4 regions of the Streptomyces sp. NPDC048254 genome follow, and region 1 is predicted to be linked to each of the others. Evidence: riboswitches for the same ligand, from Rfam matches in the RefSeq annotation. Region 1 holds a riboswitch; each other region holds the start of a gene.

Region 1 (7,579 bases):
CGGTCACGGTGACGGCTGCGGCGACGAGGCTCTTGCGGCGCGTTGCATTGATGACCATGATTCCGTTTTCTCCCCCTGTGTCAGCCGACGCCCCCTGCGTCAGCTTCTGGGGAGGAGTACGGAACGGATCCTAGATTGGACTCAGTCCAGCCATGTGACGTGCGCCACAAGGAGTCCTTCTTGGGCTCGATCCCTCGGGAAACCGAGTCGGCAGAACGGGCAGGGGACTATCCCGCCCGGTGCACCACCGCGTCGCACAGCTCCAGGAGCGTCACCTTCGCGTCGCATTCGGTCAGCGGGGCCAGTGCGGCCCGAGCCTCCTCCGCGTACCGGACGGTGTCCCGGCGCGCCTGCTCCAGCGCCGGATGCGCCCGCAGGGCCGTCAGGGCCTCCGCGTGCCGCGCGTCATCCGTGAGGTCGGAGTCCAGCAGCTCGCACAGTGCGACGTCCTCGGCCAGCCCCAGCCGCGCCGCCCGCTCCCGCAGCCGTAGCACCGGAAGCGTGGGGATGCCCTCGCGGAGGTCGGTCCCCGGGGTCTTGCCGGACTCGTGGGAGTCGGAGGCGATGTCCAGGACGTCGTCGGCGAGCTGGAAGGCGACACCGAGGCGTTCGCCGTACTGGGTGAGGACGTCCACGACCGTCTCGTCGGCGCCTGACATCATCGCGCCGAAGCGGCAGGAGACCGCCACCAGCGAGCCGGTCTTGCCGCCGAGCACGTCGAGGTAGTGGTCGACCGGGTCACGCCCGTCCGACGGCCCCGCCGTCTCCAGGATCTGGCCCGTCACCAACCGTTCGAACGCGAGGGCCTGGACCCGCACCGCCTCGGGCCCGAGATCGGCGAGGATCTGCGAGGCGCGGGCGAAGAGGAAGTCACCGGTGAGGACGGCGACCGAGTTGCCCCAGCGGGTGTTGGCGCTGTCGACCCCGCGCCGCACGGCCGCCTCGTCCATGACGTCGTCGTGGTACAGCGTGGCGAGGTGGGTCAGCTCGACGACCACGGCCGACGGCACGACGCCCGGCGCGTACGGGTCACCGAACTGCGCGGCCAGCATCACCAGCAGCGGCCGGAACCGCTTCCCGCCGGCCCGCACGAGGTGCTGCGCGGCTTCCGTGATGAACGGGACCTCACTTTTGGTGGCTTCGAGCAAGCCCTCTTCGACAGCCGTCAATCCGGCCTGGACATCGGCTTCCAGAGCCTGGTCCCGCACGCTCAGCCCGAACGGCCCGACGGTCACGAGGGGTCTCCTGTCTGCTGGTGTCCACTGGCGATTACACGGTTTGTCGATAGGTCGCTGCCATCACTCAAGTCAGCGTATCCGGTCAGGTTTCGATCACCGAGGGCGCCCACCGTTACACCCCGGGCGCTATCGGATCACGACCGGTATGTTTTTGATCAGCCGATACGATCTGACATCCAATGACTTAACAGGAAGTACCGACAGTTGTCGCGAACCGGGGTGTAAGCCGTGTCCCCGACCGAGGCGTGAACCGCGTCCCGGACCAGCGCCGTCACCCAATCGGACGCCGGACCGTCCGACAGGCCACCGGCCATGGACGGTCACACCCTCTCCGCCCGACATCACCTGCCCGGAGGTACCCCCTTCGCCGCCCGCCAAAGCCGACGGGGGCACATCGCGCCGATCCGTGCCCATACCGCCATCCCCATCTCCATCCTCATCCCCTACGAGATCACGCATGAGGACCTCCGCACGCCCTTCGTCTTCCGAACGTCGCCTTCACGCGCACGCGCGCGTGGTGTCCACCGGCGGACGAGACCGCCCATGCACGCAGCTCGCGCCCACCTCCCCGACTCGCGGCCCCATGCGTCACGGGCACGTCTCGGGCGACGGGCGGGGCGGGCCCGCGACCGTCGAGCGGCCGACAGTGCGGCCCCGGTGCAACGCGAGCGCCGGCAGGGCCGGCGTCTCCTGGGACGGCTGCATCTTCCTCCGGACGGCGGCCCTCGCGCCCGAGCCGCTCAAGGCGGTCGCCGTGGCCCGCTCCACGGACGGCCACCATGACAACGACGCGCGGTACGGCGGAGGTTCCGCCCTCACGGTGGACACGCACGCGTGGACGGCCACCTTGCCCGCCGCCGGGTCGGTGAGCCCGCCGCCCCCTCCGCCGACGTGACCGGAATCACGTACGCCCGTCACGTGTGAACTCCTGGCGCACTCCTGGGCCTTCGGCCGCCCGATGGCCTTCGAGGCTCCCGAGCGAACGAAGCCGCCGGGCCTCCACTTCCTCACCGCGCACGATCAGCGGCACGCGCGCGTAGCCGGACCGTGCGGAGTTCACGAGGGCACACCGGAGAGGCGCCCAACCGGATGAAGCGGATGCACAGAATCCGCTGCCGACCCACACCCGATCGGATCCCACCGACTCGCCCCCGACCGAGCCGGAATTCCACCGAATGAGGCAATTCGGACAATCTCGTGAATTGCCTGTGGCGTGGGTCACTCCCCCCATCCCAATCAAGGCAATCCACGCGAATGGCAGCTAGACGCTTTTCCACCGATGCCCGGAAAGACGGATTTCGTAAATCCCTCTTGTCCGATTCGCCGCAATTGCCGTTTCGTGAAGTGGGTCACGTGGCCCGGAGTGCCATAGGGACGGTAAGGCGACCCTTTCTTTCCTTTCCCTGTGGGCGAGTTGGGGCTTGGCAGCCGCAAAGGATCAAGTGCCCCATACTACTCAGATCAAGGTCAATCGGTGTGTTGTGTGAATCAGGTACTTGTTCCGGACATGTGCTCTCGCATACGTTCCCGCTCGCCGGGCGGACGCCGAATCCTGCCGCCGCCCGTCGTGACCCATCGACGAGTCCATTCGCACGGCAGGAGCGGGGAAACCAGGTAAGTCGCCGGACCGGGCGACCGACGTCACCGACGGACGTCGTACCGGAACGGCTAGGGGTTAAGTCGCCTCGCCTCAGGGCGGGCGCGGCCGGGCACTCCCCGGGCCCGAACCCGACAGCTCACCTCGCAGGCGACGGAGAGGAACCACGCCATGTCTGCTGCCGCTCAGCACCGCTGTCCCCGCCGTAACCGCATCATCCGCACGCTCGCCATCGCCGGCACCGGCGCCGCCGTTCTCGCCCTCCCGCTCATCGGGGCGACGGCCGCTTCCGCCGCCACCTCCACCACCTCGACGGCCTCGACGACGCTCGCCGGGTACCCGAACAACCTCGACGGCTGGATCCGCGAGTCGCTCGCGATCATGGCCGAGAAGCACATCCCGGGCAGCTACAACGGCATCTACCGCAACGTGATGCGTGAGTCCTCCGGCAACCCGCAGGCCATCAACCTCTGGGACTCCAACGCGGCCGCCGGCATCCCGTCCAAGGGCCTGCTCCAGGTGATCGACCCGACGTTCAAGACCTACCACGTGGACGGGACGTCGTTCGACATCTACGACCCGGTCGCGAACATCACCGCCGCCTGCAACTACGCCGCCGCGCGGTACGGCTCGATGGACAACGTGCACGGCGCGTACTGACCGGCGCCGTCAGCCGAAGAGTCTCTCGAGGACGACGGCGATGCCGTCGTCCTCGTTCGACAAGGTGATCTCGTCGGCCACCGTCTTGAGTTCGGGATGGGCGTTGGCCATGGCCACCCCGTGGGACGCCCAGTCGAACATGGGGATGTCGTTGGGCATGTCCCCGAAGGCGACGGCCTGTTCGGGGCTCAGTCCCAGATGGTCGGCGGCCAGCGCCAGGCCGGTCGCCTTGGTCACCCCGCACGGCTGGAGTTCGACGGTTCCCGGGCCCGACATGGTGACCGTCGCCAGCGATCCCACCACCGCGCGCGCGGTCGCCGCCAGTTCGTCGTCGGACAGGGTGTGGTGGCGCAGCAGCACCTTGCTGATGGGCGCGCACCACAGGTCGTCGCGCCGGCCGACCCGCAGCGCGGGAAGCGTGGGGTGGGGCATCAGATAGCCCGGCTCGATGAGCGTGAGCCCGTCGACGCCGTCCTGGTCGACCGCCGCATACACCTGCCCGACCTCGGCCTCGATCTTGCCGAGGGCGGTCTCCGCCAGTTCCCGGTCCAGGGTGACCGACCACAGCAATCGGTCCGCGCCGGCGTCGTACACCTGCGCGCCCTGGCCGCAGACCGCGAGTCCCGTGCAGCCGAGGTCGTCCAGGAGGGGGCGCACTCTCGGCGCGGGGCGGCCGGTCACCACGAGATGCCGGGCGCCGGCCCGGCCGGCCCGCGCGAGCGCGGCGAGCGACCGTTCCGACAGGGTGTCGTCGGCGCGCAGCAGCGTGCCGTCCAGGTCGGTGGCGATCAGTGCGTACGGGGTGGGTGCGACCATGATCAGAGAATACGGACAGCACGCCCCTGAGACTCACTGTGCGTTTCGGCCTCAAGTGGCGCCCGCCGTCGCCGTGATGGGGCGTTGTCAGTGGGGCGCGTTACGTTGGCGGTGGGTTGATCGCACCGATCGGACGGGGGCGGGCGTGGTGACGGACGGACCGGAAGACTTCCGGGCGCATCTGCTGGAGGCGGCGACCAGGGTGCTGGAGCGGTTCCCGCGGGAGCTGCGGCCGGAGATCTACGCGCTGTCGTTCCGCATCTGGCGTGTCGAGCACGACGACCGCAGACCGTACGTGGCGATCGGCTACAACACCGAGAGCCAGTACGAGGCCGAACGGAACCCGGCGGACCCGCGCGAGGCGCGCTGGAACTACGCGTGCTGGCTCCTCGACGGCTTCGAGATGCTCGGCAACTGTCCCGAGGACCCGGTCGGCGGCGCACTGTACGCCGAAGAGGTCCGGCGGCTCGGACTCTGGTTCGACGGGGACGGCAGCGACGCCGAACTGGACGCGAAGCATGACCTGTTGGGGCTGCACTTCGCCGACGCGTGCATACGGCTGGCTCAGGATCTGCATGCCGGGGGCCGCATCGAGAAGGTACTCGGGCGGCCGCTGCCGGTGGTGGTCTTCGACGTGTACTGGCCAGGCTGGGAGGTCGAGGCCACGGAGGCGGCCAACCCGCACGAGCTGATCGAGGAGTTCCTGGCCTGGCAGCGGGCGGCCGAGGAGACGTAGCCCCGGAGCCGGGTGGCGGCCCGGCCCCGGGGTGGATGGCGGCCCGGCGCCAGAGGCGGGTGGCGGCCCGGCCCCGGGCGGGGGTGGCTTGCCTCGGGGCGGGTGTCAGGCGTGGGCGGCCGCCAGGTGCTTGGCCAGACGCGGCGAGGCGAACTCCGTACCGCACACGAACCGCATCACCGGTCCGTACGACGCCGCCGCGGGCAGGCCGGTGAAGTACAGGCCGGGCACGGAGGAGACGTATCCGGCGCCGAGTTTCGGGGCGCCGCGGCTGACCGCGACGCGGGTGCGCAGCTCGGGGCCGAGGAAGTCCATCGCCGCGGTGTCCACGCGGTAGCCGGTGGCCGCGACGACGTGGTCGGCGGTGAGCCGGTCGGCACGGCCGTCGTGGGTGCGGACGGTGAGCACGGGGGCGCCGTCGGAGGTGTCGGTGCCGGTCACGCCGGCGACCTCGTGGACCTGGACCTTGCCCTCGAAGCGGTCGCGCAGCCACCAGGCGCCGAGCGGGCCGAGCACCCGGCGGACCAGGTAGTGGCGGGTCCGCGCGGGGAGGTAGCGGTAGGGGTGCGGGTAGTAGCTGAGCGCCCACAGCGACCAGGCCCGGCCGAACGGGGACTCCGGACGCAGCCGGGGCTGGTCCCAGGGCGGGGCGCCGAAGTCGACCTTGCCGCGTCCGCGTGAGACCACCCGCACCTGGGCACCCGCCTCGGCCGCGAGAGCCGCCGTCTCCAGCGCGGACTGCCCGGCCCCGACGACGATCAGTTCCTTGCCGGAGAACCGGGTCAGGTCGTGGTGCTGGGAGCTGTGCGAGACGGGCCCCGCGGGCCCGTCCGCCGCCGCTCCCGCGAGCTCCGCGGGAAGGTGGGCGAGCCCCGACAGACCGGTGGCGACGACCACCGCGCGGGCCGTGAACAACTCCCCCGAGTCCAGCTTGAGTTCGAACCCGGCCGCCTTGTCGCGGTCCACGGAGACCACCCGAACCCGCTCCAGCTCGGGCACCAGCTGCTGCTGGAACCACTCGCCGTAGCCGATGAAGGTCTCCACCGGGATGATGTCCTCGTCGGTCACCAGCCTGCGCAGGCCCGCCGCATCGCAGTAGTCGGCGAGGGTGTGCCCGCGCTGCGGGCAGTCGAGGTTGGAGGCGGCGGGCGTCGACTTCAGGATCATGCCCTCGGGCATGTGCTCGCGCCAGCTGACCATGGGGTCGCCGAAGACCCGGACGGGGATGCCGCGCGCTCGCAGATGGGCGGCGGTGGACAGGCCGAAGGGCCCGGCACCTATGACTGCTACCGGTTGGATCACGAAGTCCCTCCCCAGGAACGTGGTGCCTACTTCGTGGAGGTGCTGGAGCCGCGGCGGTTGGTGCGCCACAGCTGATAGAGGTGCTTCGCGCCCGGACGCACGAAGCGGGCGAGCATCGTGACGAACGGCAGCGGGTCGTCACCCGCGAGCCAGGCCAGCTCGGTCCCGCTCGGCCGCTCGGGTGCGTGCGGCGTCGTATAGCCGCTGCGGCGGTAGGCGAGGAGGGCGGGCAGGTCGATGTTCTCCACGACGTACCGGTGGCCGGCGCGCTGTTCCCCCTCCGGAACGCGGCGTCCGGTCAGATCCAGGTGCATGGCACGGACCACGTCCACCCCCGACTCGCTCTCGAAGAGCCGGAACTGGGCGCCCATGCGCGGGTTGAAGTCGAGCAGCTTGTACTGCCCGTCGCGGCGGTCGAAGCGCAGGTCGAGGTCGATGATGCCGCTGAAGCCGATCTCTTTGATGAAGCGCGCGGCAAGGTCGGCGAGTTCCGGGTTGTCGACGACGTACGCGTTCGCGGTCATGCCCGCATGCGGTGGCCACGAGCGCACCTTGACGCCGGTGAACAGGGCGCGCGGGTTCGAGTCGGCGTCGAAGTAGGCGTGCACGATCCAGTCCTCGGCGTCCTCCCTCGGGAGGTACTCCTGGAGGATGACACCCGGATGGGTGCCCCAGTCACGCGCGAGAGTGAGCAGTCCCTCGCGGGTGGCGATCTTCGTCGTGCCGTTGACGGCGGGTTGACTGCGCCGGACGAACGCCTCGCGGTTCTTGGCGACGATCGGGAAGCGGGCCTTCTCGGCGAAGTCGACGATCTCGTCGTACGACTGCGGGAAGGCTGCCGCCGGACTGGGGATGCCGTGTTCCACACAGAGTTCGTGCAGCCCCTGCTTGCTGGCGAGCCGGCGGGGCAGTGCGGACTCCACGCGCGGGAAGAGGAAACGGTCGCCGAGCGCGTCCTGGTGCTCGGCGATCAGGACGGCGGCCTCCTCGTCGGTGGGGATCAGCACGGTCGGACGGCCGATGCGGCGGCCGATCCGCAGCAGTCCCTCGACCAGATGATCCGGTTCCTCGGCGCCTGTTGTCGGCCACACGAACGCCCGTTTGAGATAACGGGAGGAGGCCGCCGGCGTGTAGGCGTCCTCCGTGATCGCGTACATGGGAACGCCCAGGCGGCCCAGACTGCGAATCGCGCCGACCCCGCCGTGGTGCAGCGGATAGTCGCCGAACTTG
Region 2 (7,579 bases), on a different contig from region 1:
GCCCGCTGCGGAAGAGCACGCCGTGCCGGACCCGCCGCCCGTCCACGGTCGGCAGGCCGCCCACGTCACGGAAGTTGCGCACACCGGCCAGCTCGGGCTCGGTGGACGGGACCTGCTGCGTCACGGGGGCTCCTCCCGGCCGGCCCCGTCGGCGCTGCTCGTCGACGGGCACTGGGTCGACGATACGACATCGGTTTCCGCGGGCAATGAGTTGTCCACAGGCGTTGCCTCCGGGGCCCGTGCCCTTGATGATGTTGGTGCTTGAGCGGATCTGTTGGCACCTGTGTGAGGTTTCTCGTGGTGGACATCGCCGAAAACGGTCGTACCTGGCTCCTGTCGGGCCCGGGCAGCAGCTACGCGCTGCACCTCACGGAGGACGACGAACTGCTCCACCTGCACTGGGGCGCGAAAATCGGGCTCGCCGACGCCGAGGAGCTCAGCACCCGGGCGCTGCCCGGCTACTGGGCGTTCGAGTCCCCGCTGGACGGCCGTGAGGAGTACCCCGTCGAGGGCGGTCCCCGTTTCGTCCGCCCCGCGCTGTCCGTGCGTACCGAGGAGCGCCGCGGCACCGAGTGGACCTTCGAGTCGTACGAGACGGACGGCGACGGCGGGGAGGCCGCGGACGGTGACGGGCTCCGCCTTCGCTTCCGGGACGACGGGATCCTCATCACCCTGCACTACCGGATGCGCGGCGACGTCGTCGAGCGCTGGGTGACCGTCGACAACCAGGGGGACGCGCGCCTGGAGCTGCTGCGTGCCGACCCCGCCGCCTGGACGCTCCCGGACCGCGAGGGCTGGCGGCTCTCCCAGCTGCACGGCCGCTGGGCCGCCGAGTCCCGCCTCACCAGCGCCCCGCTCACCTACGGCGAGAAGGTGATCGGCAGCCGCCGCGGCCACACCAGCCACCAGCACCTGCCCTGGGTCGCCCTCGACACCGACGCCACCGAGGAGCGCGGCGAGGTCTGGGGCTGTGCCCTCGGCTGGTCCGGCTCCTGGCGGATCGCGGTCGCCCAACTCCCGGACGCGCGCGTGCAGATCACCGGCGGCGCCGGCTACGACGACTCGGGCCTGCTGATGCTGGCCGAGGGCGAGTCCTACACCAGCCCGGTCTTCGCGGGCCTGTGGACCGACGGCGGCTTCGGCGGGGCGAGCCGCGCCTGGCACGCCTACCAACGGGCGTACGTCATCCCGGACGCCGACCGGGACCGGCCGGTGCTGTTCAACTCCTGGGAGGCCACCACCTTCGACATCTCCGAGGAGCAGCAGGCCACCCTCGCCCGGCGGGCCGCCGCGATCGGCGTCGAGCTGTTCGTGGTCGACGACGGCTGGTTCGGTGCCCGCACCAGCGACCGCGCGGGCCTCGGCGACTGGACGCCCAACCCGGACCGCTTCCCCAAGGGCCTCAAGCCCCTCGCCGACTACGTACACGCCCTCGGCATGCAGTTCGGCATCTGGGTCGAGCCCGAGATGGTCAACGCGGACAGCGACCTGTACCGCGCGCACCCCGACTGGGTGCAGTACCAGCAGGGACGAAAGCGGACGGAACTGCGCAATCAGCTCGTCCTCAACCTCGCCCGCGAGGACGTCCAGGAGTACCTCTGGGAGCAGCTCGACACCCTGCTGTCCAGTGCCCCGATCGACTACGTCAAGTGGGACTTCAACCGCTGCTTCACCGACGCGGGCTGGCCCGGCGAGCCGTACCCGCAGCGGCTGTGGGTCGACCACGTCCGCGGGCTGTACGCCCTGCTCGACCGGATCCGGGCGGCCCACCCGAACGTCGCCATCGAGTCCTGCTCCGGCGGTGGCGGCCGGATCGACCTCGGCATCATGAGCCGTACCGACGAGGTGTGGACCTCCGACAACACCGACCCGCTGGACCGGCTCGCCATCCAGCACGGCTTCAGTCAGATCCACCCGGCCCGGGTGATGTCCGCCTGGGTCACCGACAGCCCGAACCACCAGCTCAACGGCCGGGTCAGCAGCTTGCGTTTCCGCTTCGTCAGCTCCATGGCCGGGGCGCTCGGCGTTGGCGGCGACCTCTCGCAGTGGACCGAGGAGGAGCTCGCCGAGGCCGGCCGCTGGGTGGAGCTCTACAAGGACATCAGGCCCCTGGTGCAGCGCGGCGACCAGTTCCGGCTGCGGCCGCCGGCCGGCGGGCTCAGCGCGGTGCAGTACACGCTCGGCGACGAGACCGTGGTCCTCGCCTGGCTCCAGGCGCAGAGCTACGGCGAGCCGATGCCGGCGCTGCGCCTGCGGGGCCTCGACCCGACGGCGTCGTACGAATGCCGTGAAACGGGTGAAGTGCATCGAGGTGCCGTTCTGTTGCACCACGGGCTGCGCACCGAGCTGCGCGGCGACCTGGATGCGACGGTTCTCCGGCTGCGTCGCATCTGAGCCTTCTGTCCGATATAGCGCCTTAATTGCAACTCCGTGCGGAATAAGGGGACGTGGCGTGACGTGCGTGAGGAGCGTCATATTCGTGACCGTCCGTCGCGCGTCATGTTCACGTAATTCCGGTGCTTTTCAAGGGGATTGGAGAAATGCGTAAGACGGGAATTCACGGAGGGTGACCGGGATTCCCGTAACGGATCAAGCGAAACTCGGACAGACGGAACCGACCGCTTGTTTACGTACGTCCTACTCGCTTACGTTCGCCACGCATCCGGACGGAACGCCGAATCCTGCCGCCGTCCGGAGTCCCCACACACACTCACCCGTGCCCGGCAGGAGCGGGGGACCCACCAGGTATGACCGCCTGTTCCGGTTCCCGGGACGGCTAGGGGTGCAGCCACGTCTTCCCGCGTGGCCGGGCAGCTCCAGCCCGAACCCGACAGCTCACCCCGCAGGCGCCGGAGAGGAATGCGTCATGCCCGCGAAGGGTAAGCACCGCCGCCCCAAGACCCAGCGTTTCACCCGCTCGATGGCCGTCGCCGGAACCGGTGGCGCCGCGCTGGCTCTGCCGCTCATGGGGGCCACCGGCGCCCACGCGCTCACCTCGCAGTCCGTTTCCGAAAAGGCCACGCAGTCGCTGCCGACCGTCGAGAAGACGGCTGCGCGAAAGGCCGCCGCCCAGAAGTCCGCCGTTCAGGATTCCGGCACCGGCGATTCCGCGCACCGCGTCTACACGGTGGTGCCCGGCGACTATCTCTCGAAGATCGCCCGCGAGCACAACGTCAACGGCGGCTGGCACCGGCTCTACGCCGACAACCGGCAGGCGGTCGGCGACAACCCCTCGCTGATCCACCCCGGTCTCAAGCTCACGCTCGGCGGCCGCCACGCCGCGACCACGGAGACCCCGACCTCGGACTCCTGGTCCGATACGCGGTCCCAGCCGCGGCCCGACTCGCAGTCCTCCGCCCCCTCCTCGTCGTCGTCCTCGAACACGGCCTTCTCCTCGGGCGCGTCGACGACGACCGCCTCCGGATTCACCCTCCCGGTCGCCGGGGGCACCGTCGGCACCGGCTACCACGTGGCCGGCGGCATGTGGTCCAGCGGCTACCACACCGGCGTCGACTTCGTCGTCCCGACCGGCACCCCGGTCAAGGCCGTCGGCGCGGGCACGGTCGTCACGGCGGGCTGGGGCGGTGCCTACGGCAACCAGGTCGTCATCAGGCTCGCCGACGGCTACTACGCGCAGTACGGCCACCTCTCCGCGCTCTCCGTCTCGGTCGGCCAGACCGTGACCGCGGGCCAGCAGGTCGGCCTCTCCGGTGCCACCGGCAACGTCACCGGCCCGCACCTCCACTTCGAGATCCGGACCACCCCCGACTACGGCTCCGACATCGACCCGGTCGGCTACCTCCGCTCCAAGGGCCTCGCCGTCGGCTGACCCTGAACCCCGCTGATCTGACACGCACTCCGAAGGCCGGACCCCCGATCCCCGGGTCCGGCCTTCGGGCGATCGACGCTTCAACACCACTGTTCGGAGGCTTATTCCTGGCTTGGTCGAGTATTTAGGCGTGTCTTATCTCACCGTTCGTCAAGCCCTTATTACGGTCGCGTAGGTCACAGTCGAAGGTGAATCATGGTCCGACGTGGCAGACGATTCGAAGAGTGACAATGCATCAGTGATCGGGTCGTACGTGGCGGTGGGGGACAGCTTCACCGAGGGCGTGGGCGACCCTGGCCCCGACGGGGCGTTCGTCGGCTGGGCGGACCGGTTCGCGGTTCTGCTGTCGGACCGGCAGCCCGAGGGCGACTTCGAGTACACCAACCTCGCGGTGCGCGGGAAACTGCTCGACCAGATCGTGGCGGACCAGGTGCCGCAGGCCCTGGAACTCGCCCCGGACCTGGTCTCCTTCTCCGCGGGCGGCAACGACATCATCCGCCCCGGCACCGATCCCGACGAGGTGGCCGAGCGGTTCGAGCGGGCCGTGGCCCAACTGACCGAGGCCGTCGGCACGGTTCTGGTGACCACCGGGTTCGACACCCGGGGCGTGCCCGTCCTCAAGCATCTGCGCGGCAAGATCGCCACCTACAACGGCCATGTCCGGGCCGTCGCCGACCGGTACGGCTGCCCGGTCCTCGACCTGTGGTCCCTGAAGACCGTGCAGGACCGGCGGGCCTGGGACGGCGACCGGCTGCACCTGTCTCCCGAGGGGCACACCCGCGTGGCGCTGCGGGCCGGCCAGGCGCTCGGCGTCGAGGTGCCGGCCGACCCGGACCAGCCGTGGCCGCCGCTGCCGCCCCGCGGCACTCTGGAGGTTCGCCGCGACGACGTGCACTGGGCCCGTGAGTACCTGGTGCCGTGGATCGGACGACGGCTGCGCGGCGAGTCGTCGGGCGACCACGTGACGGCCAAGGGAGCGCTCTCCCCGGACGACATCAAGATGCGGATCGCTTCCGTGGCCTGAGGGCGGGAAGAGCGCGTGAGGGGCGGCACGCGCGTAAGGGGCGGCAGCCTGGTGAGCCGCCCCTTACTGCTCCTCGGCCGGCCCCAGTTCGCGCGCCAGCGCCTCGTCGACCCACTCCTGCGCCCGGGAGCGCGACAGGGCGCCCGGATACGAGGTGAGCTGGACGGCGAGCCCGTCGAGCAGGGCGGTCAGCCGCAGCGCCGCGGCCGTGGGGTCGGGGCACCGGAACTCGCCGGCCGCCACCCCTTCGGCGATGACCTCCGCGATCGCCGCCTTCCACTGCTGGTCCAGCTTCTTGGTGACCTCCCGCAGGGCGGGCTCGCGCAGTGCCACCGCCCAGCCCTCGATCCACAGTCGCCAGCCCTTGGCCTGCCCGGTCGGCGCGTACCAGCGCACCGCCGCCCGCAGCCGGCGGGACGCCGACGTACCTCGGCCCAGCAGCTTGCGCAGATGCGTCAGGTCGTCCTCGGCGGCGTAGGCGAAGGCGGCGGCGACCAGCTTCTCCTTCGTCGAGAAGTGGTACAGCACCAGGGCGTTGCTCACCCCGAGGGCCGAGGCGACATCGGCGATCCGTACCGCCGCCACGCCCCGCGCCTCGATCTGCTCGATGGCGGCCCGCAGCAGTTCCTCCCGCCGCTCGGCCACACTCAACCGCACTCTCGCCACGCGGTCACCCTAATCGGTCGTACCCCCGCGCGCGGTGCCGTCTCAGGCCAGCGGCAGCCGCATGAGCGTGAGGTCCAGCCAGCGGCCGAACTTGGTGCCCACCTCCCGGACGGTGCCGGCATGCTCGAAACCGAACCGCTGGTGCAGCCGGACCGACGCGGTGTTCTCCGCCTCGATGCCCGCGATCACGATGTGGTGGCCGGCCGCGCGCGCCGCGGTGATGAGGGCGCCCAGCAGCGCCGAGCCGATGCCGAGTCCGTGCCGGTCCTCGCGGACGTAGACCGAGTCCTCCACGGTGTGCCGGTAGCCGTCCAGCTCCCGCCACGGCCCGTACACCGCGAATCCGGCCACCTCGCCGGCCACTTCGGCCACGAACGCCGAGCCGCGCGCCAGATGGACGGCGAGCCAGGCCGCTCCCTCGACGGGGGACTGCGGGGTCTCGGTCCACAGTGCCGTCGAGTGCTCGATCGCGTGGTTGCGGATCGCGCGCACGGCCTCCGTGTCACCGGGGCGGGCCGGGCGGACCGTCACCGTCCCGTCTCTCTCGTATATTGGATCCATGTCCAACATAGTAGATCCGTCGGCGGACTCCTTGGCGGCACGGATCGCGGCCCGCGTCCGCACCGAGCGGGAACGCCGTCGCTGGACCCTGGCGCAGCTCGCGGACGCGTCCGGTGTCTCCCCGGCGATGATCAGCCGGATCGAACGCGGCGAGAGCAGCCCCACCGCCGTCGTCCTCGGCAAGCTGTCCGCCGCGTTCCAGCTGAGCGTCGCGTCCCTGCTCACCCTCGCCGAAGGCGGCCAGGACACCATGGCCGAGACCGCGGGGGTGCGGCGCGGCGCCGAGGCGGCCGAGTGGCGCGACCCCGGCACCGGCTACCGGCGCCGCCAGATCACCGGACCGCGCTTCCCGGCGGAGATCGCCGAGATCCGCCTGCCCGCCGGAGCCCGGGTGCCCTACCCGGCCGCCGCCTTCGCCTTCGTACGACAGCTCGTCTGGGTCCTCGACGGCCATCTGACCTTCCACGACGGCGACACGGCCCACGAACTCGACGCCGGCGACACCGTCGAACTCGGCCCGCCCGCCGAGCGTGTCTTCGCCAACACCACGGACGCCGAGTGCCGTTACGCCGTCGTCCTCACCCGCGACGCACAGCCGTGAGTACGGCGCCTTCCCGCCGGCCCTCGTGGCCTCGCTCCAGGGCGCGGGCGCCGCTGAGCACCCGTCCCCTCAGCGGTACCAGCCGAACCGTTCCGTGATCACCGGCAGCCGGTCGCTCACCAGCGCGTGGGACGCGGCACGCGGGGTCGTGCCGTCGGAGTCCGCGCGATCCAGCATCAGCTCCACCAGGGCCCGCATCGAGCGGCGGGTGTGGGCGAACGCCTCGTCCGCGACCGGGCCGATGTCACCGAACAGGGTCCACCACCACCAGGCGTTGGTACCCGAGTTGACCACCACGTCCGGCAGCACGGTCACTCCGCGAGCCGCGAGCCGCTCCTCCGCCTCGGGCAGCACGGGCATGTTGGCCGCCTCCACGATCCAGCGCGCGGTGACCAGGTGCTCGTTGGCCGCGTCGACGACGTAGGACACCGCCGCCGGCACCAGCACCTCCGCGTCGGCGGACAGCCAGGCGTCGCCCGGCAGCTCGAGATCGCCGGGGCGCAGCACCGCGCGGTCGACGGTGCCGTACGCGTCCCGCGCGCGCAGCAGCGCCTCGACGTCCAGGCCCGCCGGGTTGGCGATCGTGCCCTTGACGTCGGCGACGGCCACTACCGTGAGCCCCGCGCGGGCGAGGAACCGCGCGGTGGCCCCGCCCATCGTGCCCAGCCCCTGCACCGCGACCCGCGTCCCCGGGTACGGCACCCCGGCCCGGTCCAGAGCGGTCAGCGCCGACTCGGCGACCCCGCAGCCGCCGACCAACTCGTCGAGACCGATCCCGTCCACCTCGATGGCGAAGGCGTCCGCCAGCCGGCGCCGGGCCGCCGCCTCGTCGTCCAGCAGCGGATACACGGCCTGGATCGAGGAGACCAGCCCCGCCTCGACGGCCGCCCGGTCCACC
Region 3 (7,579 bases), on a different contig from region 1:
GCGCGTGGTGGCGGCCGCGGGACAGGCGGCCGCCATCAGCGGGTGCACCGTCAACGTGCACGTCTCCTTCCGCGGCCAGGACGCCCTGCTCCTGGTCGAACTGCTGCTGAGGCAGGGCATGCCGGCCGATCGCGTCGTGCTCAGCCACATGGACGAGGTCCTCGACCGCTCCTACCACCGAGACGCCGCCCAGACCGGAGCCGTCCTGGAGTACGACACCTTCGGTACCGACTTCTTCTACGGCAGCCCCGACCTACGCTCGCCCGCCGACCACGAACGCCTCGACATGGCCGAATGGCTGCTGTCGGAAGGACACACCGACCAGCTCGTGATCGGCTGCGACGTGTGGACACAGTCCCACCTCCTGCACAACGGAGGCTTCGGCTACGAGCACCTCTTCCGCCGTATCGCACCCGCTCTGGAACGCCAGGTCGGTTCCGAGGCCGTCCACCGCATCCTCGTCACCACTCCACGACGCCTGCTGGACCGCCCGTGAACGCCGGTGAGAACCTCGAGAGCGCCGAGATCCGCGCCGCCCGTCTCGGCCTGGAGATTCCCGACTTCCGTGATCCCCCGTACGGGGGCCGCTACGGCACCGTCAAGGCCTTCCACCGCAGCGGCCGCCTGCTCTTCCTCAGCGGGTACACCCCGGAAGACCGGACCGGCACCATCCTCCACCCCGGCCGGCTGGGCGACGACCTCACGCTCAGCCAGGGCCGGGAGGCCGCCCGTGCCGCCGCGATCAACGCTCTGGGAGGCATCCGGCTCGCCCTGGGCTCCCTCGACAGGGTCACCTCCATGGTCCGTGCCCTCTGCTTCGTCGTGTGCACCGCCGACTTCGAGGACGTCCACCAGGTCGCCTCCGGCGCCACCGACCTCCTCATCGAGGTCTTCGGTCCCCGCGCAGGCGTGGCAGGCCGCGCCACGATCGGAGTGATGCAACTGGCCCGTCGGAACTGTTTCGAGCTGTGGCTCACAGCAGAGACCGACGACACGGATTGATCCTCCTGGGGAGGCTCACGGCGCACCTGGATCCCGGTGCTGCGCACTCTCAGCCCCGGGAGAGCCTCCCGGCCGGGCTCGCCGACGAGGTGCACGCCCTGCTCCCGCGTCTGGCCCTGGCCTACGCGCTCAGCGCCGCCATCTGCCCTACGGCGCCGGTCCCGGCTGGTACGACCTGCTTGCCGCGGCCGGCTGGGGCGACACGCCGGTCGGGGCCACCGCTCGGCGCTGCGCCGAGACGCCTCAGCAGGTGGGGACCTTCGATGCTGGGTATGGCGGTGGGCACGATGTGCGCGATGGCCTGCTCGTCCGTGGCGTTGCTGGCCCAGCCGGTCACCCAGCGCACCCGTCGCCGGCTGGTGGTCAGACTCTGGAGATGGTCCAGGACCTCGTGGCTGAAGGCCGCGCCGTCGATCCGCACCAGCAGTTTCGACCACAGCGGCAGCGGGAGCTGCCGAAACGCCGAGGCCAGGACGTTCTTGTGGTCGTCGACATCGTTCGGTGGCGCGTTGCCGGGCCGCAGCAGCATGGCGACGCACTCACGGGTGTTGGCCACCCCCGCCCCCAGCGGCATGTGACCGAAGCTGCCCTTGAAGGTGCCCGCCGCGCCTTCCTTGCGGCTGGTGCAGGTCACGATGGCCGCATCCAGGTCCAGGACGTACCAGCCGGTCAGCTCCCGGCCGCACACCCGGATCCAGGGGAAACCGCCGGGCCGCAGGGCGAGCAGCGTCCACACCACGCGGCGTATCGCGGCACGGGCGCGTTCCACCCTGGCTGCGACCGGGGTGTCGATCGCGGCCAGGGCGCGGCGCAGGGTGCTGTCCGAAACCGGCCGCTCGAACACCGCACGCCAGTGGTACTGGAGTTGCTCGGCCTGAAGGACGTTCGTCGCGCCGCGCACGATCGCACAGGCCAGCTGGACCAGCGCCATGCCCCGGTCCCGCCGGCCCGGCGCCCTTCGGCAACGCCGCACTCAGCGCGGCGGCCAAGCCGGTGCGGCCGGCGACCTTCCGCAGCAGCACCACGCCCGCGTGGCCGATCAGGTTCTTGCCGTCGGCCCGCACGGCAAGCCGGTGATCCCATTCGGTAACCTGCACCTGTTGGGTGGCTCTTCTCCGCGACGTTCTTGATCTCAGCAGTCAGATCATCGCAGGTGGGAGGCACCCTTCTCCTGTCGGGACGTCAGATCACTTTCATAGCTGAATACATGAGGTTGACGCTGCACGTGTTCATGGATGACGGGGCGGGGCCCTCGCGCCGCCGACGCCTTCAGTGATCTCCTCGCCAAGGCGTACATCCTCGACGACGACGGCCTTGACGCTGGACCACGGTGTCACTGGGCGGGGCAGTTCGCGGCGTACATTCCGACGGGATCGGCCGGCGGGGGAGTGAGGCAGCTCCGGGGGCTCCGACGGCGACGGCCCGTCGTCCGGCTCCCGGGGGACCGAAGCGCCCTGTGGTCAGGGCATCGGCATCCGTGCGCTGTGCACCTACAGTCTGGGGCGTCGGTTCGCAGCCGCAGTGGGTTGAGCGCGGTGCCTGCCCGGCACCGGCTGCCGCCTTGCGAGCCCGGCCTGCCAGGCCTGTCAGTCCTACGCGGTGTGCGGCTGTCGGGGCGGCAACGGTGACCGTGAGAAACGATCTTCAGTCTAGGGTGTGATACAGCCCCTGACCTGTGTTGATCCTGTGCCTGATAATTCTGGGTGTGGGTATTGCCACACAGTGGGTGGCTGGTGGTCCCGCTAGGGTCTGTCCACTGCCTACAAATTCTCCGGAGGAGCCATGGCGTTCGGCTGGATCGACGAACAGGCGGAACTGCGCCGCCGCGCCGGACTGGTACGGACCCTGCGCCCCCGTCCCGCCGACTCGCCGCTGCTGGATCTGGCGAGCAACGACTATCTGGGCCTCGCCCACCACCCGGAGGTCGCCGAGGGCGCGGCCGGGGCGGCCCGGACCTGGGGCGGCGGCTCCACCGGCTCCCGGCTGGTCACCGGCACCACCGAACTCCACACCGAGCTGGAGCGCGAGCTGGCCGAATTCTGCGGGTTCGAGGCGGCCCTGGTCTTCTCCTCCGGCTACGCCGCCAACCTCGCCGCCGTCACCACCCTCGGCCCGCACGGCTCCCTGATCGTCTCCGACGCCCTCAACCACGCCTCCCTGATCGACGGCTGCCGGCTGGCCCGGGGCGCCACCCAGGTCGTCGGACACGCCGACCCGGACGCCGTGCGCAAGGCGCTCGGCACCCATGAGGGACCCGCGGTCCTCGTCTCCGACACGGTGTTCTCGGTGGACGGCGACGCGGCACCGCTGGCCGCCCTGGCCGCGGCCTGCCGGGAGCGCGGCGCCGGGCTGCTCGTGGACGACGCCCACGGGCTCGGGGTCCTCGGGGACGGCGGGCGGGGCGCGCCGCAGGCGGCCGGGCTGTCCGGCGCCGAGGACGTGGTGGTCACGGCGACCCTGTCCAAGTCGCTGGGCAGCCAGGGCGGGGCCGTGCTCGGCCCGGCCCGGGTGATCGACCATCTGGTGAACGCGGCCCGGACCTTCATCTTCGACACCGGCCTGGCCCCCGCCGCGGCGGGCGCGGCCCTGGCGGCGCTACGGCTGCTGCGCCGTGAGCCCGAACGTGCGGTGCGGGCCCGTGAGGTGGCCGCGGAGCTGCACGCACGGCTGACCGCCGCGGGTCTGGAAGCGGTGCGTCCGGACGCCGCGGTGGTCTCCGTGCGGGCCCCGTCCCCGGAGGGGGCCGTGCGCTGGGCGGCCGACTGCCGTACGGCAGGCCTGGCCGTGGGCTGTTTCCGTCCGCCGTCCGTGCCGGACGGCATCTCACGGCTCAGGCTGACCGCCCGGGCGGACCTCTCCGGGGCCGAGATCGAACGCGCTGTACAGGTGATCGGTGAGACACGACCATGAGTCGGCGTGACACGGCCGGGTCCTGACCGAATGCGGATACGGAGTCGGTTACGGGCTGATCAGCCGGTGAGCGCCGACACGAAACCCACCCAGCTCTCGGGGGAGAAGAGCAGCGCGGGTCCGGCCGGATCCTTGGAGTCGCGCACGGCGAGCAGTCCGGTCAGCCGACCGGAGCGCGGCCGTGCCGTCTCCACGCAGTTGTTCGCTCCGGTGCTGTAGCTGCTGCGCAGCCACCGCAGTCCGTGCAGATCAGCACTTGAAGGTACGTTCCGAGGCAGTGCAGTCATGGTGCCTCCTTACGCGCCGTCACCTATCCCGGCGATGTAATCCAACGAGTCCTCGGGCGAAAGGGCGTGGACCTGAAGGGCGTTGAAGGCCTCCGCGTAGGCCTGGAGGTCTTCTTTCCGTTCGAGGTAGAGGCTACTCGTCAACTGGTCGAGAACAACCACATCCAGATCAGAAGTGCTCGGAAATAAGAAGATTACGAAAGGCCCGGTGATGCCGATATGGGCCCCGGCCGAGAACGGCAGCACCTGGAGCCGTACCTGGGGCAGCCGGGCCGCCTCCACCAGCCGCTCCAGCTGTCGGGCCATCACGCCGGGGCCGCCGACCTCCCGGCGCAGCACCGCCTCGTCAAGCACCGCGCTGAGCTCCAGCGGCGGATGGTTGCGCAGGACGTCCTGCCTGGCCAGACGCACTTTCACGAGGGCGTCCAGGGCCTCCTCGTCGAGCCCGTCGACGGCCGCCCGGGTCACGGCACGCGCGTACTCGGGGGTCTGCAGCAGCCCCGGTACGACCGAGGTCTCCAGCGTGCGCATCGCGCTGGCCTGCGACTCCAGACTGATGAAATCCCGGTAGGTGGGCGGCAGTACCCCACGATAGGCGTGCCACCAGTGGTGCCGCCCGGCGGTGTCCTCCGACCCCGCCAACACCAGCAGCAACTCGCGCAGTTGCCCCTCGATCACGCCGTAGGCGTCGAGGAGTAACCGCACATCGGCCGGTTTCACACCGCTGGCACCGGTCTCGATCCGGCTCACTTTCGACTGATGCCAGCCCACCAGACGGGCGGCCTCACCGCTCGTGAGGCCGGCGCCGGTGCGCAGTGTGCGCAGTTCGGCGCCCAGTTTCCGGCGGCGTACCGCGGGACCGTTCTGCATGGGCTACTCCTTACTCCTTCCGGGCCGCCCAAATACGCTCTGAGGTCGCAGAGTTCACCGCATCGAGCGACAGATATATGCATATCTTGGTGGATCGCTCCCCTGACCGCCCTGGTAATGGCAGTCTGACGAAGAAGCACCAGTCCGGGACCGTACTCGAACCATCCGCACCGTGTCGGGCTCCGGTCCCGTGGGAAAGGGACGACGTCGCCATGGCAGACCACCTGGAAGCATCCATCACTCTGCCGAGCGATCCCGCCTCGGTCTCCGCGGCCCGCTCCTATGTGCTGGGCATCCTCGCGGAATGGGGGCTGCCACCGGAGACGGAGACCGCGGACACCATCCGCCTCATCGTCTCCGAACTCGCCACCAACGCGGTGCAGCACACCTTCGGGCAGTCACCCACCTTCACGGTGGGACTCGTCCTCGACCGTGACGAACAGCTGCGCATCGGCGTCACGGACAGCCATCCGCGCTTCCCCAAGAGACTCCCGGCCGCGGTCCAGCAGGACAACGGGCGCGGCATGGTCATCATCCGCTGGCTCACCGCGGAGTGCGGCGGCAAGCTCCGGGTGCGCCCCACCCGGGAGGGCGGCAAGACCGTCTTCATCCAACTGCCCTGGGCAGTCCCGGCCGGCACGGTCACCGCCGCCGGCCAGCAGGAACCGTAGCCCCGAGTTCCCGCCGGCCGGCCGCTGGGTGGGTCAGCTGACCCGGCCGTACCAGACGCTCCGCGTCCAGATCTTCTGGAGCTTCACCACGTCCCCGGTCTTCGGGGCGTGCCAGATCTTTCCCTTCCCGGCGTAGATGCCGACGTGGTACACGCTGGAACCCGAGTGGAAGAAGACCAGGTCCCCGGCCTTGCGGTTGCCGGCCGAGATGTGACGGGTCTTGTTGTACTGCTGGGCCGCCGTACGCGGGAGCTTCTTGCCCGCCTTCTTGAACGAGTACAGCGTGAGCCCGGAGCAGTCGAACCGGTTCGGCCCGGTGGCACCCCACCTGTAGGGCGAGCCCTTCTTCGAGGCCGCGACCTGGAGTGCTTTCGTCCCCATCGTGGCGGCCGAGGCGTCGGAGGCGACACCCGGGATCACGATGGAGCCGCCCACGGCGGCGATGGTGAGCGCCGAGGCCGTGCCGGCCCGCGCCATCAGCGACGGGACACGATTGAGCGCAGTCATGCGCAACCCTTCGTCAGCCGCCTGTGAAGGATGACCTGTCGGATTCGGGCTGGCGAAGTTGCCCGGCCGCGTTGTCACGGCTTCACCCCAAGGGCTGCGCGGCCCGGTCATGGTGCGACCGTGCCGGCGACCCGTCGTGCTTGGGTCCTCCACTCCTGCCGATCCACTTCCGTCGACCGGGCATCCGTGCGGCGGCAGGACTCGGCGTCCGCCCGGATCGCCTCGCCGTTGTGGCGGGGGCTTGTCGTCAGACAGGGATCTTCACTCACGCCTGTCCGAAAATCCCAACGGAACCGGAGATTTGTGGGGTTACTCACCACCCACCCGTTCGGGTGGACAGCGCTGTGTTCGATTAGTCGTCAACTGCCCGACGTAGCCCCGGACCTGCGCCGAAGCCCTCCGCGGGTAGCTTTGAGCACGCACCTTGAGCGGCCCCGGCGGTCAGGTAAAACCACGCCATCCTCCGCCGAACGGCGGTAACTCCTTTGGGTCGTTTCAACTCCGGCCCGGCCGACCGGTGGACGCGTCGCTGCGGACTTCGCCGGGCGTCACCGTACGCAGTCGGGCGGGAGTGCGACGCGCGCGGTCCGGCGCTCACCGTCGAGCACCCGCAACGCCCGTGCCAGCGTGTCCCCGTGAAGCTCCGTCTCGCCCCGTCGATGCATCAGGGCGAGTGCGTCACGCAGCTCGGACGCGGCGCGCACCAGCGCCTGCGCGGCGCGCAGTCCACGATAGGTGTCCTCGTTCTGCGCCGGGTTGATACGGCCCAGCAGGTCGACCACGTCCAGATAACGGTCGATCAACTCGCCCTCGGCGCGGGTCAGCGCGGGCAGCGGAGGCAGCTCCGGTGGCAGCATCGGCCGCTCACCCCGCGTCCGGCAGGCCGAGCGAGGTCCTGCGGCTGGGTACGATCCGGTCCACCAGGCCGTACGCCAGTGCCGCCGGCGCGTCCAGCATCAGATCCCGCTCCAGGTCCTGGTTGACCTGGGCCGGTGTCCGCCCGGTGTGCCGGACGAGCAGCTCCTCGAGCAGTGCGCGGATCCGGTCCAACTCCGCCGCCTGGATGGCCAGATCACTCGGCTGGCCCTGTACCGGCTGCGGCAGCGACGGCTGCTGGAGCACGATGCGCGCACCCGGCAGCACGGACCGCTTGCCCGGCGTGCCCGCCGCGAGCAGCACCGCGGCCGACGCCCCGGCCTGCCCCAGGCAGATCGTCTCCACGTCGCAGGTGACGTACTGGACGGTGTCGTAGATCGCGGCCATCGCGCTGAACGAGCCGCCCGGCGAGTTGATGTACAGCGAGATGTCCCGCTCCGGAGCCGCGTGCTCCAG
Region 4 (7,579 bases), on a different contig from region 1:
AGGTAGTCGAACGGCAGCTCGTACGCCTCGCCCACGAGGGGGGCGATCGTGGCGACCTTGCGGTCCTGGTCGATGGTGGTGACCCGGCCGGTGAGGACCTCCGCCTTCGGCAGCACGCGTCGCAGCGGGACGACGACGTGCCGAGGGGAGATGCTGCCGGCGGCGGCTTCGGGGAGGAAGGGCTGGTAGGTCATGTACGACCGGGGGTCGACGACCGTGACGGTCGCCTCGCCGTAGCGCATCTTCTTGAGAATGCGCCGAGCTGCGTACAGGCCTACGTACCCACCGCCTACTACGAGGATCCTGGGACGCTCCGTGGTGCTCATGGCATCGAGTATCCACCCGCCCCAGGGGGGCCGCTCGTGCGCCCCTTCACAAGGTTCCACAGGGGTCGTGCTACACTCCGCCGCCCACGTGACACAGGTCATGGTCGGCGGCGGGAACCCACTTCCGATACGACCCGTTGTCAATGCCGCGTGAGCTGCTCGTCCAGGCTTCCGGGGGCACCGCGGAGGCACCGGATGTCACCCTCACGAGCACCTCCCGGAACACCTCCTCGACGCTCCCCTGAGCACACGCTCGGGCCTGTTGAGCCCCCGAACGGGCCAACGGGGCCCCAGGGACCCCCCACCTGCACCGAATTCCTTGTGAAGAACTTCACGAAGTTTCCCGACGGGCTGTCATGGCACGGCGTGTCACACCCCCAAAACCCCGCTCACCTGTCATCCCACACGCTCATCCGAGGTGGTCGGGAGGGGTGCGCGAGGCGTCCGGAAGGGCCGTTCGGCAGGAGCAGGCGTCGGTGGGCCGGAGGGTCAGGCGATGGACCAGGCGATGCCGTCCAGGATGTCGTGCTCGCTCACCACGACCTCCGTCGCGCCCACCCGTTCCATGATCGACAGCAGCACGAGGGCGCCGGCGCCGATGACGTCGACGCGCCCGGGGTGCAGGGAGGGGATCGCGGCGCGTTCGGCGTGGGTGGAGTCCAGCAGCCGCTCGGTGATCTCCCGGACCCGGGCGTAGGGGATGCGGGAGTGGTGGATGGCGGCGGAGTCGTACCCCGGCAGGTTCTGGTGGATGGCGGAGAGGGTGGTGACCGACCCGGCCAGACCGACCAGGGTGTGCGCCTCACGCAGCGGCACGGTCCGCTCCGCGAGGTCGAGGGCGCGCTCGATGTCGGCCCGCAGGGCGGCGATCTCGGCTTCCGTCGGCGGGTCGCTGACCCGCCCGTCGTGCACCAGGTGCCGCTCGGTCATCCGCACGCAGCCGACGTCCACGGACCGCGCGGCCCGCACCCGCTCGTCCCCGACGACGAACTCGGTGGAACCGCCGCCGATGTCCACGACGAGGAAGGGCTTGGCGAGGTCGCCGCGGCCCGTCAGCTCCTTCGTCGCACCCTCGAAGGAGAACTCGGCCTCCTGGTCACCGCTGATGACCTCCGGCTCGACGCCGAGGATGTCCAGCACCCCGCGCACGAACTCGTCGCGGTTCTCGGCGTCCCGGGAGGCGGAGGTCGCCACGAACCGCAGCCGCTCCGCCCCGTACTCCTTGATGACCGCCGCGTACTCCCGGCAGGCGGCGAAGGTCCGCGCCAGCGCCTCCGGCGCCAGCCGCCCGGTCCGGTCGACCCCCTCCCCGAGCCGCACGATCATCATCCGCCGATCCAGGTCGACGAGTTCCCCGGTCTCCGGGTTCGCGTCGGCGACGAGCAGGCGGATGGAGTTGGTGCCACAGTCGATGGCGGCGACGCGGGTCATGGCTGGGTGTTCCTCACTCTGTACGTGACCTCGGCCGAGGGTCAGTTCTCTGCGGAGGGCACCACACACGCCCCCTTGGCCCACCACTCGGGCAGCATGGCGATCGCCTCGTCGCCGAGCGGGTTCACGCCGGGCCCCGCCGCCAGCGAGTGCGCCACCAGCACGTGGAGGCACTTCACCCGGTCCGGCATCCCGCCGGCGCTCGGGAACCCCGTCAGCTCCTCGATCTCGTCCCGGCGCCGGATGTAGTCCTCGTGCGCGGCCCGGTACGCCGCCGCCAGCTCCGGGTCGCTCTCCAGCCGCGCCGTCATCTCCTTCATCACGCCGTTGGCCTCCAGGGTGCCGATGGCGGACGCGGCCTTGGGGCACGTCAGGTAGTACAGCGTCGGGAACGGCGTGCCGTCCGGCAGCCGCGGCGCGGTCTCCACGACGTCCGGCTGCCCGCACGGGCACCGGTGCGCGATCGCCCGCAGCCCGCGCGGCGGCCGCCCGAGCTGCTGCTTGAAGGCCTCGACGTCGGCGTCGGTCGGCTCGGTGCGCGGAGTGGAGGGCGGAGGCGTTTGCATGACTGTGTTCTGTGTGGCTTTCTGTCGGTTCACTGGTCGGACGCGTCGGACTTGTCGACGCCGTCCCAGACGTTCGCGTACCAGGGCCGGTCGGCCGCCCCGAGGTAGGCGTGCGCCTGCTTGGCGGCAGCGGGGTCGATCACGATGTACCCCGTCTCCCCCGGCATCACGTAGTGCAGCCGCTCCCGGATCTGCTGCTCGGCGTACGCGTCGTCCTGCCACCGGGCCTTGACGTCCCGCAGCTGCTCGACCCGCTGCCGGGCCTGCTCCTGCTGGCGTTCCTGGTCGGCGATCTCGGCGCGCTGGGAGACGTACTGCCGCATCGGATAGGCGAGCGCGACGATCATCGTGCACAGCACGATCGCGAGCAGCGCGGCGCGGCCGGTGAGCCGGGAGCGGCGGGCCTGCCGCTTGGTCTGGGAGCGGTAGACCCGGGCCGCCGTCTGCTCGCCGAGCAGCTTCAGCCTGGTCGCGGTGGAGAACCGGTCCCGGTCCTTCACGGCCATGTCCCCGCCTCCCGTTCACACGCGCGTACGTCCCCGCACACGGTACGGGACCGGTACGGGGACGTACGTACGACTGGCGCAGCCTTGACCCTTAACGGGTCAGCGGCCCCTGACGGGTCAGCCCTTGAAGCGCGGGAAGGCGCTGCGACCGGCGTACACCGCGGCGTCGTCGAGGATCTCCTCGATGCGCAGCAGCTGGTTGTACTTGGCGACGCGCTCGGAGCGGGCCGGGGCGCCGGTCTTGATCTGGCCGCAGTTGGTGGCGACGGCGAGGTCGGCGATGGTGACGTCCTCGGTCTCGCCGGAGCGGTGGGACATCATGCACTTGAAGCCGTTGCGCTGGGCCAGCTCGACGGCGTCCAGGGTCTCGGTGAGCGAGCCGATCTGGTTCACCTTGACGAGCAGGGCGTTGGCGGCGCCGTCCTCGATGCCGCGGGCCAGGCGCTCCGGGTTGGTGACGAAGAGGTCGTCGCCGACGATCTGGACCTTGTCGCCCAGCTTGTCGGTGAGGACCTTCCAGCCGGCCCAGTCGTCCTCGAACAGCGGGTCCTCGATGGAGACCAGCGGGTACGCGGAGACGAGCTCCTCGTAGTACTCGGTCATCTCGGCGGCCGAGCGGGACTTGCCCTCGAACTCGTACTTGCCGTCCTTGTAGAACTCGGACGCGGCGACGTCGAGCGCAAGGGCGATCTGCTCACCGGGGACGTAACCGGCCTGCTTGATCGCCTCCAGGATGAGGTCGAGCGCGGCGCGGTTGGACTCCAGGTTCGGGGCGAAGCCGCCCTCGTCGCCGAGGCCGGTGGACAGGCCCTTCGACTTCAGGACCTTCTTGAGGGTGTGGTAGACCTCGGCGCCCCAGCGCAGCGCCTCGGAGAAGGACTCCGCGCCGATCGGGGCGATCATGAACTCCTGGATGTCCACGTTGGAGTCCGCGTGCGAGCCGCCGTTGAGGATGTTCATCATCGGCACCGGCAGCAGGTGCGCGTTGGGGCCGCCCAGGTAGCGGAAGAGGGGGAGGTCGCTGGCCTCGGAGGCGGCGTGCGCGACGGCGAGGGAGACGCCGAGGATGGCGTTGGCGCCGAGCGAGCCCTTGTTGTCGGTGGCGTCCAGGTCGAACATCGCCTGGTCGATCAGGCGCTGCTCGGTGGCGTCGTAGCCGACCAGCTCCGGGCCGATCTGCTCGATCACGGCGAGGACGGCCTTCTCGACGCCCTTGCCGAGGTAGCGGTTGGGGTCGCCGTCACGGAGCTCGATGGCCTCGAAGGCACCGGTGGAGGCGCCGGACGGGACGGCGGCACGACCCGTGCTGCCGTCGTCGAGGCCGACCTCGACCTCGACCGTGGGGTTGCCTCGGGAGTCCAGGATTTCCCGGGCTACGACGACGTCGATGGACGGCACGAGCATCTCCTTCTTGGGATGTGACGCTGGTTGTGCGGGCGCACGCGGACCTTGTCGGCCCTTGCTCAGCCTTGCGACTAGAGCCTAACCGTCCCAGGGCCGTCGGCCGTCACGACCGACCGACCCGTGGACACACAGACGGTACTCATTGTTCACGCGCGGAACAAAGGGGGTCCCGATGAAGAACGGAAGAAGAGCGGGTCAAGAAGAAGACCGCGAGAGGCCGCAAAGAGAAACCCCGCCCCGGTGCGTACGGGGGGAGAACGCACCGGAGCGGGGGCCCGTGGGGGACGGGGGCGGCCCTCACGTGGTCCTCACTATGGGGACCACGGCTGTGTGGACGCTGTGGTTCAGCTGGGCGCCGCGTAGTACTCGCGGCGCCTCTCCTGAGACCTACTTCAGGTGCAGCTGCTGGCCCGGGTAGATGAAGTCGGCGTCGTCGACGATGTCCTTGTTCAGCTTGAACAGCGCCTGCCAGCCGCCCTTGACCTTGTGCTTCTCGGCGATCGAGCTGAGCGTGTCGCCCTTGACGACCTTGTACTCGCCGTCGCCCTTCTTGACCTTCTTGCCGGTCGGGGTGGTGACGGTCTTCTTGGCGGCCGGACGCTCGGCGGAGCGGGAGGCGGCCTGCGTGTCGGTCGTACGGCTGCTGGTGCCGCCGCTCGACGAGGAGCTGGAGGAGCCGGCGCTGCTGCCGGTGTAGGCGGCGCTGGACAGGCCCGTGCCGCAGACCGGCCAGGCGCCCTTGCCCTGCGCGGCGAGGACCTTCTCGGCGACCGCGATCTGCTGCGCCTTGCCGGCCTGGTTGGCCTGCGCGGCGTACTGGGTGCCGCCGTACGCGGCCCAGGTGGAGGCGGAGAACTGCAGACCGCCGTAGTAGCCGTTGCCGGTGTTGATGGCCCAGTTGCCGCCGGACTCGCACTGGGCGACGGCGTCCCACTCGGAGGCGGTGGCGGCGGAGGCGGTGCCGGAGGCCATCAGCGGTGCGGCGATGGCGACACCGGTGACACCGGCGAGTGCGGCGGCGCGGGTGGCCTTGGACGGACGACGGTGCTTGCCCTTGCCGGAAAACAGCATGACGGATCCCCTCACCGACGCCTGCGAGGTGAGCTGTCGGGTTCGGGCCGGTTGAGTTGCCCGGCCGCACACCTCACGGTGCGCGGCTTCACCCCGAGCCGGACACGGCAGCCTCAACTACCGGTCCCGGCACTTACCTTGGGTCCCCCGCTCCTGCCTACGGCGCTTGACGCGACGACTGTTCCCGGGGAGTCGCTGGCAGGACTCGGCGTTGCGACGGCCGGGGCTCGTGGTGACGAGCGGCCTTGACCGTAAACAGGCGATCAGGTGAATTTCAAAGATGATCAGGGCTTCTGAGACTCATCCCACACTTTCACCAAAACGGACATTTAACTGCCAAGTAGGGCGACCTGAGATGTCAACTCCCGCTACTTTTCGTCCGTTTCGCTGCTGAGTTTCAGGGTCTGACCGGGGGCGATGTCATTCGGGTCGGCACCGATGTCCGCCTTGTTGGCGGCATAGAGCGCACGCCATCCGCCGTCGAGGCCAAGGGAGTCGGCGATGGAGGCGAGAGTGTCACCGTCCCGGACGGTGTAGGTGCCGGCGTCCCGGGAGGCATGACGGCCGGAAGAAGTCACACTCTGACCGTTTGTCACACTTTCGTCCGCCGAGCCGCCACGGTGCTTGCCGCCACTGCCGACGGCCCCCGTGTCGACCAGATCCCAAGAACTGCCCGTCTGCCAGGAATTGTCCGAGTCGTCGGCTTCGGGCACGACAGGGTTCTCGTTCACCTTCGAGGCATCGGAGCCCTTGGATCCCGACTTGTCCGCCTTCGTGGAGTCGGCAGGGGTGCCCTTGCCGGAGCCGTCGCTCGCACCCGGGGACGGAGTGGCGGAGTCGGAGTCCGTGGCGCCCGAGGCATCCGACGAGGAGTCGGACGAGCCCGAATCCGATGAACCAGATGAATCCGATGAACCAGATGAAGAGGACGAATCCGACAGCCCGGAGGACGAGTCGGAGGAGCCGGACGCGTCGTCCGATCCGCCGAGGCCCGGGTCGACGTTCACCGAGGCGTCGTCCGAGGAGAGCCCGGCGATCAGCGCACAGGTCCGCCAGGGCTTGGTGCCCTGGTCGGCGAGGATCTTCTCGGCGACCGCGATCTGCTGCGAACGGCTCGCCTGGTCCGGCGTGCCGGCGTACTGCTGGCCGCCGTACTCGTCCCAGTCGTCCTGGGACATCTGCAGGCCGCCGTAGTAGCCGGTGCCGGTGTCCATGCTCCAGGAGCCGCCGCTCTCACACTCGGCCACCCTGTCCCAGGTGTTGCCGTCGGCCGCGTTGGCGCTCGCCGCGCCGAGGAGCGGGATGGCGATGGCCGAGCCGGTCACGCCGGCCGCGACGAGGAGAGCCGGAGCCTGACGGGGGCGACGGTGACGACCGTTCCCGGAGAGCATGCGGAAACCTTTCGAGCGACAGCGGTGACCGGCGCGACGGGTCCCGCTGGGGCGCCGCACTGATGGGTGAACGTATAGGCAGACGATCACTTGTCACAAGTTAATGCCGCGCAGATCACGTGAAGATCACAGACTTGAACGCTGGTCATCTTTGCCGGTGAAGGGCCGTGCGGGGCGCCGGGCGGGTGTCGGTGGGGGGCCAGGCGGGTGTCGGTGTTGCTCATCGGCCGGCGGGGGTGAACTGCACGGGGAGCGTGCGCAGTCCGCGCATGATGAGGCCGCCGCGCCAGCGCAACTCGCTCTCCGGCACCGCGAGTCGCAGGTCCGGGAGGCGGGTGAGGAGGGTGGCGAGCGCGGTCTGCCCCTCCAGGCGGGCGAGCGGGGCGCCGAGGCAGTAGTGGATGCCGTGGCCGTAGCCCAGGTGCTGGTTGTCCCGCCGTGCCAGGTCGAGCGTGTCCGGCTCGGCGAACCGCTCCGGGTCCCGGTCCGCGGCGGCGAGTACGACGAGGACCGGGTCGCCGACCGCGATGCGCTGCCCGCCGATACCGAGCGGCTCGGTGGCGAACCGCCAGGTGGCGAGCTCCACCGGCCCGTCGTAGCGCAGGAGTTCCTCCACCCCGGTCTCCAGCAGCCCGTGCTCGCCCGCGGCCAGGGAGTCCTGGAGGCGGCGGCGCTGTTCCGGGTGGGTGAGCAGGGCGTACGTCCCGTTCCCGATGAGGTTGACGGTCGTCTCGAAGCCGGCGAACAGCAGGATGAAGGCCATGGCGGCGGCCTCGTTCTCGGTGAGGTGCTCGCCGTGGTCGGAGGCACGGATGAGCCCGGAGATGAGGTCCTCGCCGGGGGCCGGCTCGGCGGACAGCGCCTCCCGCTTCCGGTGGATCAGC

The links. Region 1 has a riboswitch for cyclic di-AMP ahead of ACGFZQ_RS05565 (transglycosylase SLT domain-containing protein). Riboswitches for the same ligand answer to the same signal wherever they lie in the genome.
Region 2: another riboswitch for cyclic di-AMP. It lies ahead of ACGFZQ_RS11965 (peptidoglycan DD-metalloendopeptidase family protein); the one in region 1 lies ahead of ACGFZQ_RS05565 (transglycosylase SLT domain-containing protein).
Region 3: another riboswitch for cyclic di-AMP. It lies ahead of ACGFZQ_RS49065 (C40 family peptidase); the one in region 1 lies ahead of ACGFZQ_RS05565 (transglycosylase SLT domain-containing protein).
Region 4: another riboswitch for cyclic di-AMP. It lies ahead of ACGFZQ_RS27495 (transglycosylase family protein); the one in region 1 lies ahead of ACGFZQ_RS05565 (transglycosylase SLT domain-containing protein).

Annotation. Positions count from the first base shown of each region.
Region 1 is NZ_JBICZJ010000002.1:84,509-92,087, reverse strand. Features, by position in the region: gene ACGFZQ_RS05580 (CHRD domain-containing protein) at 1-58, opposite strand, end outside; gene ACGFZQ_RS05575 (polyprenyl synthetase family protein) at 228-1,235, opposite strand; gene ACGFZQ_RS05570 (CocE/NonD family hydrolase) at 1,822-2,133, shown strand; cyclic di-AMP (ydaO/yuaA leader) riboswitch at 2,805-3,001, shown strand; gene ACGFZQ_RS05565 (transglycosylase SLT domain-containing protein) at 3,007-3,495, shown strand; gene ACGFZQ_RS05560 (HAD family hydrolase) at 3,505-4,311, opposite strand; gene ACGFZQ_RS05555 (hypothetical protein) at 4,460-5,047, shown strand; gene ACGFZQ_RS05550 (FAD-dependent oxidoreductase) at 5,153-6,349, opposite strand; gene ACGFZQ_RS05545 (ATP-grasp domain-containing protein) at 6,376-7,579, opposite strand, start outside.
Region 2 is NZ_JBICZJ010000003.1:504,211-511,789, forward strand. Features, by position in the region: gene ACGFZQ_RS11955 (tyrosine-protein phosphatase) at 1-124, opposite strand, end outside; gene ACGFZQ_RS11960 (alpha-galactosidase) at 298-2,394, shown strand; cyclic di-AMP (ydaO/yuaA leader) riboswitch at 2,702-2,862, shown strand; gene ACGFZQ_RS11965 (peptidoglycan DD-metalloendopeptidase family protein) at 2,867-3,829, shown strand; gene ACGFZQ_RS11970 (SGNH/GDSL hydrolase family protein) at 4,068-4,853, shown strand; gene ACGFZQ_RS11975 (TetR/AcrR family transcriptional regulator) at 4,917-5,519, opposite strand; gene ACGFZQ_RS11980 (GNAT family N-acetyltransferase) at 5,562-6,080, opposite strand; gene ACGFZQ_RS11985 (helix-turn-helix domain-containing protein) at 6,079-6,681, shown strand; gene ACGFZQ_RS11990 (Glu/Leu/Phe/Val dehydrogenase dimerization domain-containing protein) at 6,751-7,579, opposite strand, start outside.
Region 3 is NZ_JBICZJ010000032.1:30,208-37,786, reverse strand. Features, by position in the region: gene ACGFZQ_RS49100 (phosphotriesterase) at 1-496, shown strand, start outside; gene ACGFZQ_RS49095 (RidA family protein) at 493-1,002, shown strand; gene ACGFZQ_RS49090 (hypothetical protein) at 1,124-1,933, opposite strand; gene ACGFZQ_RS49085 (8-amino-7-oxononanoate synthase) at 2,785-3,912, shown strand; gene ACGFZQ_RS49080 (DUF397 domain-containing protein) at 3,972-4,199, opposite strand; gene ACGFZQ_RS49075 (helix-turn-helix domain-containing protein) at 4,209-5,069, opposite strand; gene ACGFZQ_RS49070 (ATP-binding protein) at 5,282-5,740, shown strand; gene ACGFZQ_RS49065 (C40 family peptidase) at 5,774-6,247, opposite strand; cyclic di-AMP (ydaO/yuaA leader) riboswitch at 6,251-6,464, opposite strand; gene ACGFZQ_RS49060 (hypothetical protein) at 6,796-7,104, opposite strand; gene ACGFZQ_RS49055 (ATP-dependent Clp protease proteolytic subunit) at 7,112-7,579, opposite strand, start outside.
Region 4 is NZ_JBICZJ010000010.1:150,458-158,036, reverse strand. Features, by position in the region: gene ACGFZQ_RS27520 (NAD(P)/FAD-dependent oxidoreductase) at 1-326, opposite strand, end outside; gene ACGFZQ_RS27515 (Ppx/GppA phosphatase family protein) at 816-1,757, opposite strand; gene ACGFZQ_RS27510 (DUF501 domain-containing protein) at 1,799-2,323, opposite strand; gene ACGFZQ_RS27505 (septum formation initiator family protein) at 2,353-2,829, opposite strand; gene eno (phosphopyruvate hydratase) at 2,947-4,233, opposite strand; gene ACGFZQ_RS27495 (transglycosylase family protein) at 4,621-5,304, opposite strand; cyclic di-AMP (ydaO/yuaA leader) riboswitch at 5,308-5,479, opposite strand; gene ACGFZQ_RS27490 (transglycosylase family protein) at 5,673-6,695, opposite strand; gene ACGFZQ_RS27485 (cytochrome P450) at 6,916-7,579, opposite strand, start outside.